One region of the Lacticaseibacillus zeae subsp. silagei genome, then DNA from elsewhere that is predicted to be linked to it. Evidence: predicted binding sites of a transcription regulator. Region 1 holds the regulator's gene; the other holds the start of a gene.

Region 1 (5,811 bases):
AACCCGGGCCATCACGCCCGAGGCCACTTACACTCCGGTTTCTGAACGGGCTGGTTCACGCTCTTATGAAAAAGCACGTTCAATGACGAAGGAGGCAGCTCGTGAAAAAATTGAGTACAAAGCGTGAATTGATCGGCCTGATCGTTGTTTTGGTTTTGGCAGCGGCAGGCTTTGCATTCTTCGCGTGGTATACGATGCGGCCAGATGATGTCATTGGTACCATTGCAACGATTAGTTTCGGCATTGTTTTGGCTGCCTTGATTGGTATTGCGTTATTTTTGGATGCGGCGGCGACAACTCGGTGGCGCCGATTCTGGGTAGATCTTTTGTTTGCGGCGCTGATGTTGGCGCTCATTGACTACTTCTTCCTTGATACGACAACGCCATGGCAGATGTTGATTGCTGGTGCTGGATTGGCATTAGCACTGGTCGCACTGCTGGCCATTAGAAAATTAGATGAATAAACGGGCTTTGTCCTGGCTGATCAATGATAAAAACGCTTCGGAAAATTTTCCGAAGCGTTTTTTAAGTGCCCAACAATGATGAGACTGCGACTAGTTCATTCGCTGCACAGTAACTGGTACTGTCTTGGGTAATACCTTGGTTAACTCGGTCATCAGGTTCTGAAGACTTGCCTGAAACGTTAGCCGGACCATGCGTCGCTTACTAAGGGCAAAAACCGCGACGACCCATTCCTGGCCATTAGGCAGACTGACAGGTGTCAACGTGATACTAGACATGTTGGTGTATGGAATGACTCGGGCAAGCAAGCCGTTTGCGATAAGCCGAGTCGGGGCCAAGCCACCTGTTCCGGCCATAATGGACAATACCAGGAAGATTGAAATGAATACGATATACGGCATGTTGTTAACGCGGGTTGTCATGAACCAAAAGCCAAGCAACACCGCCCAAACGAGTTGTGAAACCGCATAGCGTGAGGCAAAATTAATTTTGTGTTGCCAATATAGATAATAACCAGCGAGGGCAATCAACACGATGTCTAAGCCGATCAGTAAGACATTAAAACTATTCATGAGAGACTCCTTTTTGATCAACGTCATCAGTCGGGCTGTCGGTTTCATACAAACCGGAAACCTGCTGGTACCAACTGAAGAATCGGGTCACGACAATTTTCAAAACGGCAAAACCCGGAATGCCAAGGATGACACCGACTAAACCGAAGAGATTACCGGCCGTGAGCAAGACCACCACGATTGTAATGGGATGCAATTCAAGCTTGCTGCCCATGACCAGTGGTGAAATAAGTTGCGTTTCAATTAACCATTCAATGAAGAAAACGATAATGACCGCGAGAATCATTTTCGGCGACGTCAACGCGCCCATGATAAGTGGCGGGATCATTGCCAACGCTGACCCGAAATAAGGAATCAGGTTCAATGGGCAAGCCAGCAAGCCGAAAATTAAGCCATAACGCAAGCCAATCACCGAGTAACCGATCATGAACATGATGGCCACGCACAGCGCGACCGTGATTTGGCCCTGAACATATGAACCGACTTTTTCGTTCATCTCGTGCAGCATCTGTTTGACGGACCCACGTAACTTGGTGGGGATAATATGCAGCACCATCGGCGTGAACTTGTCGCCGTCTTTAAGCATGAAGAAGAGAATGATCGGTGCTGTCGAAATCGTGATGACAACATTGCCGACAATGCCAATCAGATTTTGCAGCTGCGAGATGGTACCGGTGACGAAAGCACCTTGTTTGCCAGTGAAGAACGTTTGGACTTCACTGGCGATGTTGTTGAGGTCATGCTGCGATAAAACATTTTGCTTATCATTCAAGTCATCCAGCCATTTACCGATTTCCGTAAAAATTTGCGGTGCCGAATCGACAATGCTGGTAATTTGGTTGCTCACCGCCGGAAGGAAACGCAACAGTCCCCAGACCAGAAGGCCGATCAAAACGACGAAGAGCAACGCAATCGCCCAACCGCGATGCAGCCCGGTTTTTTCAAGGCGATTAATGATCGGAACTGTCAGATAGAAGAGAATGCCGGCGAAAATGAACGGTGGCGCGATGATACCGAGAAAATCGACCACAGGCTGGAATACCCAGGCAATTTTGGTGAAAACAAAAATAACCAGCAGGGCCAAAAGCAGGTCAATTAAGAAGACCATGAACTTGTTGTTGATGAAGCGGCGGTAGAACCATGAATCGGTACGTTTCACAGGCGATCCTCCTCTAAGGACGTTAAAGGTTATGACGCGATTTAATCAGCGGTGTCATTAGTAACCTTTACAAAAGACGACAAGTCGAGCATGAGATCTGTGGTAAACCAAGAAAGCTTCGACGTGCAGTTGCCGTTTTTTTACAAGTCAGCTGATTGCACGTGAGTCATTTTTTTCGAAGTTTCTACCCGCCAGACGTCGGATGCTTCCGTATAACAATGATACTAGACTAGCCATGATTTTTCGAGGCTAGGGTTAACTAAAATGGTTCGAAGAAGGTATCGGCGCCGTTACAATAAATTTACAAAAACACCGATTAGCCGTTACAAATATTAAAAATGCCTAAATAAGGGCGTCAAATGTAAATTTTACATATACAAAAGCTTTACAAATCAAAAAAATCAGGTATGATAAAGTCACAACCAAAACGGTGAGTCAATGTCGGTTTTACCGATACGGAGAGGAGTGACCCCATATGAATTTACTTCGCGGGGCTAAATGGACATTAATAACTCTGACCCTGGTCGCAACATTGCTGTTATTTAGCAACTATGCGACGGCCGGCATCTTGTTGATGGCTCTGGATATTTTCCTAAGCTTCTTCTATGCAGTCATCAAGAGCAGATGTGATCGGCGTCAGATGCATAAGATGCCATTATTGCATAACTAATTTGATGAAATGATCCGCAGCCGTGATGACTGCGGATTTTTTCGTGTAACGACGGCGAAAATGATTGCAAACGTTCGTTCGGTTTGGTATGCTTGGTGTAACAAATGAGAACGGAGCGGTGAGCGGATGCCAACACAAGCGAGTCAAAAACGTTGGAAACAGATTTTACAAACCATCTATGACGCGATCGAGGATCATGGGTATCCACCCACAGTTCGCGAGATCGGCAAATCAGTTGGCCTTAGTTCTTCCAGTACCGTTGCAGCATACTTAGAAAAACTGCTGGCGGCCGGATTGATCGCTAAAGACCCGTCTAAGCCGCGAACAATCGAAGTGACTGCAGCAGGGCGCGATTTTATCGGCGTGCAGGCAGAAGGTATTCCGATTGTCGGTACCGTTGCGGCCGGGGTGCCGATTACTGCCATTGAGAATATCGATGACTATTTCCCGGTGCCGGATGACCTACCATACTCGGCCGATGAGCTGTTCATGCTTCGGGTTCAAGGCAGTTCCATGATCAAGATCGGCATCCTTGATGGCGATCAGATTATTGTGAAGAAGCAAAACGACGCCGAAAATGGGCAGATTGTCGTGGCAATGACCGAAGAAGATGAAGCCACCGTCAAGCGTTTTTACAAAGAAAAGAACGGCATCCGGCTTCATCCGGAAAATGATGATATGGAAGACATGTTTTTCCCGGATGTGACGATTCTCGGCATTGTTGTGAGTTTGTATCGTCCTGCGCTTGTATAAGTGCCAGTAATAATAGACCAAGCTAAAAAAGCATTTGCCGCACACATTCAATTGAGTGTGCGTGGCAAATGCTTTTTTGTTGAGGTGACAGTTGCTACCATTAAGGACGGTTAAGCTGATCAAGATCGTCTTTTGGTACCTTTTTGTAAAATGGGCCATCCGGAAGCTGTTTCAGTAATCCCTTTTTAGTAAGTTGGAATTGAACCGTGTTGCTGGCGGCCTGTGGTTGGGCTTTGCCGGTGAAGGTGAAAATCCTTCCCTTTAAAGTCAGTTGGGCCGCAAAAATACCTTGATCTGTACTTTCAAAGTCACCATCTTGGTTCGACAATGTTTCGAGGTAATAGCCACTGGTTGACGACAACACGCGGATCGCTTTCTTTTGGTCATCCTGTTGGACAAACGCATGACCGACCAGCGTGGACAAGGTTGCTTTAGGCGCAGCTTTTTTTGCTTTTTTCCGGGTTTTTGCCGGCTTTGATGTCCGTTCACTGGTGGCTGATCGAGTTGATGATGGTTTGGCAGTCGGCGTGCCTTGAGAACAACCACTCAGGATAAGTAATAACATGAGCCAAACTAATTTTTTCAATGGTGGTCTCCTAGTGAATGAATTGGATGCAGGTCATGACGATGGGGATGACGATCATGGATAGAAGCGTGGTTTCCGTGACCATGATCGCAGCGTAGTCAGCATCGGCGTCATAAAGTTTGGCAACCACCGGCGCATTGGTCATGACCGGCATGCAGGATTGCAGGATGAAGATTTGTTTCATCAGCGTCGGAACCGGCGCAAAGGCGACCAGTGCCGTCATTAACAGTGGGGCAAAAAGGAAGCGGCCGCTGAAGATGCCGAGTGCTTCCTTGCTGAGGCGCAGTTGACTCCACCCAGCTTCGTGTAAGGCAATGCCGATAAAGAACATGGAGCCCGGAACCGTCAAATCGCCGATATAAGTCAGATCAGACATCAAAAAAGTCGGCAACTTGATATTCAGCAAGACTAACACAATTCCCAGCATGAAACCCAGTAAAGGTGGGGAGAAAACTTTCCCCAAAGCCTTTTTAAGATTAAAGCGGGCTGGTTTGGGGCCATCGCCTTGAATAAGGTAGACGCCGATGGTCCAAAAGATCGTCGTGTTGGCCATGTAATAGACCAAGACATAAGGCAAACTGCGAGGACCGAACAAGGCTAGGTTAACCGGCAGGCCGATAAAAACTGTGTTGGAGTTGAAAAACATGGACTTAAATGTGCCTTTTCGCGACTTTGGAACTTTTAACAGGTAACACACTAAAAAGGATAACGCGAAAAGTATCATCATGGACAAGACCGGAAACAACAAGTTTGGCAATAACCGCAGCAGCATACCGGCAGTGAATTTCGATGCGATGGTTACGATCATATAAGCTGGTAGAGCGACTTGGGTAACAACTTTGGCAATTACCTTGCTTGAGTGGTTATTAAACCAGCCGCGGGCAGTAAGGAAATAGCCGAGAATGATCAAAATGAGAATTTCAAGAACGCCAAAGACGCTTGAGATAAATGCGGTCAAATACCAACACTTCCTTATAAATTATTTTGGCCGCCGTAACATAAAAGTTTGACCAAGTTCGGCATAAGTAGGACCGGCGAGGCGGGCCACCGGTGCCAAAGCGGCAGGATTAACGTGTAAGCTTGGCAAATCAAGCACCGTATCGGCAAAGTGGAACTGTCGAATTTCCAGGATAAAGAGATCGGTGATAATCACCCCGGCACGATCACGAATCGGTACATATTGATAAAGTTGCGTTTCAAAGCGAATACGCGCGGCTTGCAACCCAGGCACCTGAATTTCAGTACTGGCCACCAGTGGCAGATCAATCAGGTTCAATTCGCTTTGATCCGGGGTTAAGCGGGCGGCAGTTTGATTCATCGCCTTGGTGAGATCGATGCTCACCATGTGCACGACCGCTTCATGGCGGGCCAAAAGATTCGCCGCCGTGTCTTTTGGCTGCCCGCCATCACGCAAAATGGACACGGATAGCAATGGCAACTGATTAGAGATGCCGGTTGTAAATGAAAATGGCGCTAAGTTGATGACGCCGGCCGTGCTTTGCGTCGTGATCCACGCGATGGGGCGGGGAATGATGCTGCCAGACAGCAGTTTGTATTGCTCGCGGGATGATAGCTTATTGGCAGATAAGTTGATCATAATAGCCTCCGG
Region 2 (5,811 bases), 710 kb from region 1:
CTGCCAGGACGCGCAAACGCGTGCCGACCTGAACTTCTGCTAACGGCATATCCATCACGTGATCGCCATGCACGACATGCGCTTGGCTTGGCAGCAATGCCGCGAGCTTCTCGACCGCATTGCCCGCTGCCATGACCGCATTCATTTCGATCCAGTGCCCTAACAGCATGATCACGATCAATGTTGCCAGTTCCCAGAAGAAATCCATGACCATACCATTCGGCGCGATAAAATGATTCATCACAAACGCGTAAAGTGAATAACCATAGGCAACGGTAATGCCCATTGCAATCAGCGTCATCATCGCTGGCTGCCGCTGTTGCAATTCGGATTTTGCTCCGGTCAAAAATGGCCAGCCACCATAGAAGAACAGAAATGACGATAAAATCAGAACCAGCCAATCAGATCCGGGAAATACGATCGGTAGTTGCAAAGCCCCTAGATGGATATTCATCCCCATAAACTGGGAAAGCAATAGCACCGGAATCATCACAATCAGGCTGACCCAGAACTTTTGCTTGAGATTACCCATATGCATCATATGGCCACCACCGTGATCCATGTCCATATGCGACATATCGCCGTGATGCATATCGATATGGCTCATGTCACCATGGCTCATATGCATGTCACCATGATTCATTTGCCCATGAGCCATAGCGCCCTGGTCCATGGCCATGGTTTCCATACCAGCTTGATGCCCCATCTGGTCATGATCCATTGGCATATCCGCCATATCATCATGTTGCATCTCACTGGTTTTTCCAGTCGCTTCGTTTGCATGTTCCATCTTACTATCCTTCATGAACTTCCTCCTTACACCCTTCTGGCAAGCAATTGCAGCTGACTATTGCCGGTGCATCCGGTAACTTGGCTGTCAATGTTTGTTGTAGGTCGTTGATGTCTTGTTTTGATAAGGTCACGTGCGTTATCAAGTGATCCAAGGTCTTGCCTATTTTCATCTGGCATAAATGGCTAAATAACTCAGTCGCTGCTGCATCCATGGATGCTTGCTCGCCGACCGTAGCATGGTACAAAAATTCACGACCTTGTTTTTCCGTTACAAGTGCGCCTTTTTTAACCAAGCGTCCTAAAAAGGTTTTGGTAGTTGCAACCTTCCAGCCCATCTTATCCGCCAAAATAGCGGCAAGCGTGCTGCTTTTTAAAGGTCCGAGTGTCCAAATAATACGCATGACCTCCCATTCCGATTGGGAGATGTCGACTGTTGGTGTTTCCATAATTGCCTCCGTTTACACTTGTAATCTTTCAACACTTATAATTTACAACTGTAAACGATGAATGTCAATATCAATCTTTTAATTTTATTTGGAAGTGCCTGCGCATACTGAAAAAATGAACATACAAATAGGCACCGCAACAAGAAACTGTCACAGTGCCTATTTCGTAAATGCTATTCGTCAAAATCAGGTTTTAACGCTGACTGTTTTCCTCAGGATTTGACCGCATGGAAGCCAATGTCGGTGCGATAATCCAAAACTCCTTGGATACTTTCCATGGCCTTTTTAGCCTTCATAACAGCTTCAGAAAGCGTTGATGCCGCCTCTACAACCGAGAAAATTCGGCCTGAACTGCTAACCCAGCCGTTTTCCGTTTGGTTAACGCCTGCTGGCAACCAGGTGCCAATAGGCCAGTCTTTTGGCACAATCACCGGGACCTGCTTTAATTCTGAACCGGGATAATCCGGATTCACCGCAACAAAGCACGCGTAAGCTTGGCCATTCAACTTCAAATCCGGTTGTTGGCCGTTCAACAAATCCGTTACCAACTGATAAAAATCATTTTCTATCTGAGGTAACAACACCTGCGTTTCCGGATCGCCGAAGCGCATGTTGTATTCCAGAATTTTAGGACCATCAGCGGTAAAAATCAGGCCGATGTACATCACACCTTGTCCACTGAGACCATCCTCCTGCATCCCTGCCAACGTCGTATCAACTAATGCCTCAGCTGCCTGTACTTGGTCGGTAGTGAACTGTGGTAGCGGGCTAATGGCGCCCATGCCACCTGTGTTAGGCCCACGATCGGCGGCGAACCGGCGTTTATGATCCTGTGATAATGGTAAAATCACGCGGTTTTGACCGTTGAAAAGCGCCATTACCGATGCTTCTTCGCCGTCGAGGTATTGTTCAAGAAGCACCGTTGCATCTGGGTGCCCCTCATAAAGTCGATCAATCGCATCGTCCAAGGCAGCAGCGTCTTGGGCAATGATGACCCCTTTTCCGGCGGCAAGGCCATCTTTTTTAAGAACAACTGGTAATCCCATCAGCGTTGCCTCGGCATGCGCTTCCAGTTCACTATGGACGGTTTTGCTGGCAGCAGTCGGAAGATGGTGGCGGTGCATAAAGTTTTTGGCAAATGTCTTACTGGACTCGAGTTGAGCGAGTTTTTTTGTCACCCCAAAAATCGGCAGATGTGCTTCTTGGAATGCGTCGACAATCCCTGCCGCCAGTGGTACTTCAGGGCCAACAAAGGTTAGATTGATTTGATGGTCCTGGGAAAATTTAATCAATTCCGGCACCTGGTCTTCTTTAATGCCAACTGGCTCAACGCCTAAAATCGTCATGGCCGGGTTACCGGGTGCCACGTAGACATGGTCAACTTGTGGCGACTGGTGGAATTTTAGCGCAAGGGCACTTTCTCTGGCACCGCCGCCAATGACAAGAACGTTTTTCATAGAACCTCCTCGCGCGTATGGGCGCATATTTGTGGGTGATGAGGGTGGCATTTACGCGTTTGCTGGCGTAAAAATTTTGTGTGAGGGTGTTGAGCATAAATGACCCAAAAATCGCACTGCAGCTTTCTGGCGCCAAAACGCGTTCGCCAGCCCAGAAACCTGCGTGTAAGGACCTTGACCGCAATGGCCAAACCCGGGCCATCACGGTCAAGGCCACTTACACTCCGGTTTCTAACCGGGCTGGCTCACGCTCTCCGCTCTAATGTCTAAAGTGCCGCACTCCCGTTGTGACCATGGCGATGCCGTATTCATCTGCTTTGGCGATGGAGTCTTTGTCGCGGATGCTGCCGCCTGGTTGGATGATGGCTTTGATGTCGTGTTTCGCGGCGTAATCGACGCAATCGTCCATTGGGAAGAAGGCGTCACTGGCCATGACGGCGCCGGCAAAGTTTTCGTTTTGTTGCGCCTGCGTCAGTGCCAATTCGACTGACCCGATCCGATTCATTTGACCGGCGCCAATGCCTAACGTCTGATCCGCTTGGGCAACCACAATGGCATTACTCTTTACGTGTTTAACCACCGTTTGGGCAAAGGCTAAAGCTTTTAATTGATCAGCAGTCGGCTGCACCTTGGTCACGACAGTCATGTCCGCCGGTGTTTCGGTTTTATCGTCACGCGTTTGTACCAGTAAGCCGCCAAAAATCGAAACCGTTTCGGTGCCCAGTTCTTCCGGTGTATCGGCTGTGTTAATCGTCAGCAGACGCACATTTTTCTTTTTGGCCAGAACCTCGTAGGCATCGTCGTCAAAGGCCGGCGCCATAATAATTTCAAGAAAGAGCTTGTGCATTTTTTCGGCCGTTGCTAGGTCTACCCGGCGATTTAGCGCGATAATGCCACCAAAGATCGACATCGGATCTGCCGCATACGCCTTGTCCCAGGCAGCTTCAATCGTTTCGCCCAAGCCAATGCCACAAGGATTCATATGTTTAACTGCCACAACTGCCGGCTGCTTGAACTCACGCAGCATCGCCAAGGCAGCATCCGCATCTTTAATATTGTTGTACGAAAGCTCTTTACCGTGCAACTGCTTGGCAGCTGCCAGACTCGTCGGATCCGGATCCGGTTCAACGTAAAACGCCGCTTGCTGATGACTATTTTCTCCGTAGCGCAGGTCTTGGCGCTTGTGGTAAGTCGGGGTGAATTGCTCCGGGAATGGTTCAGGATCTAAGTAATGAACGATTTGGGCATCGTAAGCCGCCGTTACTGCAAAAACCTTAGCTGCCAGTTTCTGCCGCAACGCCGCATCATCTTGATCAAGGCCGGTCAAAACTGCTGAATAATCAGCCGGGTCAACCACTGCCCAGACACTATCGCTATTTTTAGCCGCAGCGCGCAAAGCAGAAGGCCCACCGATGTCGATTTGCTCGATAGCTTCGGCGCGGGTCACGTCAGGCCGTTTAATGGTTTCGGCGAATGGATACAGATTCACACACACCACGTCAATCGGCTGGATGTGATGATCGGCCAACGCCTGCATATGCTTGGGATCATCGCGGCGCGCGAGGATACCGGCATGAATTTTAGGATGCAGTGTCTTAACCCGGCCATCAAGCATCTCCGGAAAACCGGTCACATCTTCAACACTGGTCACGGCCACACCTGCTTCGGCCAGTTCACGATGAGTGCCGCCAGTTGAAATCAGTTCAAAGCCTCGTTCAATCAATCCCTTAGCAAAAGGTACCAAACCGGTTTTATCAGAGACGCTTAACAATGCTCGTTTCACTTAAATCGCTCCTTCTTGAATGAGTTTCTTGACAGTTTCCGGAAAAGTGTGATGCTCCTGATGGTGAATGGCGGCTTCCAATTCGGCTAATGTCATGCCGGGCAGTACCCGGACAGGATCCTGGGCAATGATTTCGCCGGTATCGATACCCGCATCAACGTAATGGACGGTCACACCAGTTACTTTCACCCCATAATCAAAGGCATCCTTGATCCCTTGGCGCCCGGGAAAACTTGGCAACAGTGCCGGATGCAGGTTGATAATGCGCCGCGGAAATGCATCTAACAAGGTCGGGCCGATAATGCGCATGTAGCCTGCCAGAATCAACGCGTCGACCGGCGGAAGCTCCGTCAAAATGTGAGCTTCGGCTGCCGCTTTATCGGCATAGTCCCTGAAATTCACGACAATGGTTGGAATCTGATGATGAGCTGCTTTGCGAATCACCGGGGCACGTGCCCGATCACAAACCACCACCACAATACGAAAATTGCTATCCTGCGCCTGCGAAGCCGCAAACAATGCTTCAAAATTAGTTCCGTTCCCTGATGCAAAAACAGCTAATGCCTTCATTCGCCTGCCACCTGCCAGTGAATCTTTTCCGCTGGATCTGCGACAACTTCGCCGATCACTTTACTGCTTGGCAAGGCTGTCTGTACTGCGGAAACCGATTCCTTGGCGACCACCAAAATCATACCGATACCAAGATTAAACGTCATCCGCATCGTAGTTTCACTCAAATGACCGGCATGCTGCAATCGATCAAAAAGTTCCGGCCGATGCCAAGCTTGCGGATCAACGTGGGCACTTAAGCCATCAGGGATCACCCGCGGTAGATTCTCGGTAATCCCGCCGCCGGTAATGTGCGCTGCCGCATGGATCAGGCCCTGCTGCATCAAGGGCAGCACCTGTTTAACATAGATTCGCGTCGGTCGCATGAGCGCTTGCATCATTTCAGAGCCGTCTTCCAGTGTCTGACTGCCCAAATCGGTTTCGGCCAACAATTTCCGCACCAGCGAATAGCCGTTACTATGAACCCCGGAACTTGGCAACCCAATCAGCAGGTCTCCTTCAGCGACATGCTGTGGTAATCGCTTCGGTGCCGAAACAACCCCAACCGCAAACCCAGCCAAATCGTAATGATGTTGCGGATACATATCCGGCATCTCAGCAGTCTCACCACCGATGAGCGCCATCTCTGCCTGTTGACAACCAAACGCAATCCCGCGAACCACGGACTCGGCCCGCGCAACATCCAAATGATCCACCGCCATATAATCAAGGAAAAATAACGGTTGCGCTCCTGTCGCCAGCAAATCATTGGCCACCATCGCCA

The links. The regulator LexA, encoded in region 1, represses DNA repair genes until DNA is damaged. The targets are predictions, from matches to a motif close to CNAACANNTGTTNG.
Region 2: a site for LexA is predicted at 2,828-2,841, ahead of purD (phosphoribosylamine--glycine ligase). Genes of this name have one in related genera too.

Annotation. Positions count from the first base shown of each region.
Region 1 covers NZ_CP132484.1:710,801-716,611, forward strand. Annotated here, with positions in the region: gene LACZS1_RS03340 (hypothetical protein) at 102-464, shown strand; gene LACZS1_RS03345 (hypothetical protein) at 555-1,034, opposite strand; gene LACZS1_RS03350 (AI-2E family transporter) at 1,027-2,193, opposite strand; gene LACZS1_RS03355 (hypothetical protein) at 2,669-2,863, shown strand; gene lexA (transcriptional repressor LexA) at 2,990-3,616, shown strand; gene LACZS1_RS03365 (hypothetical protein) at 3,717-4,181, opposite strand; gene LACZS1_RS03370 (AEC family transporter) at 4,213-5,160, opposite strand; gene LACZS1_RS03375 (flavin reductase family protein) at 5,182-5,799, opposite strand.
Region 2 covers NZ_CP132484.1:1,418,391-1,424,201, reverse strand. Annotated here, with positions in the region: gene LACZS1_RS06770 (heavy metal translocating P-type ATPase) at 1-736, opposite strand, end outside; gene LACZS1_RS06765 (CopY/TcrY family copper transport repressor) at 795-1,238, opposite strand; gene purD (phosphoribosylamine--glycine ligase) at 1,451-2,695, opposite strand; gene purH (bifunctional phosphoribosylaminoimidazolecarboxamide formyltransferase/IMP cyclohydrolase) at 2,955-4,478, opposite strand; gene purN (phosphoribosylglycinamide formyltransferase) at 4,479-5,048, opposite strand; gene purM (phosphoribosylformylglycinamidine cyclo-ligase) at 5,045-5,811, opposite strand, start outside.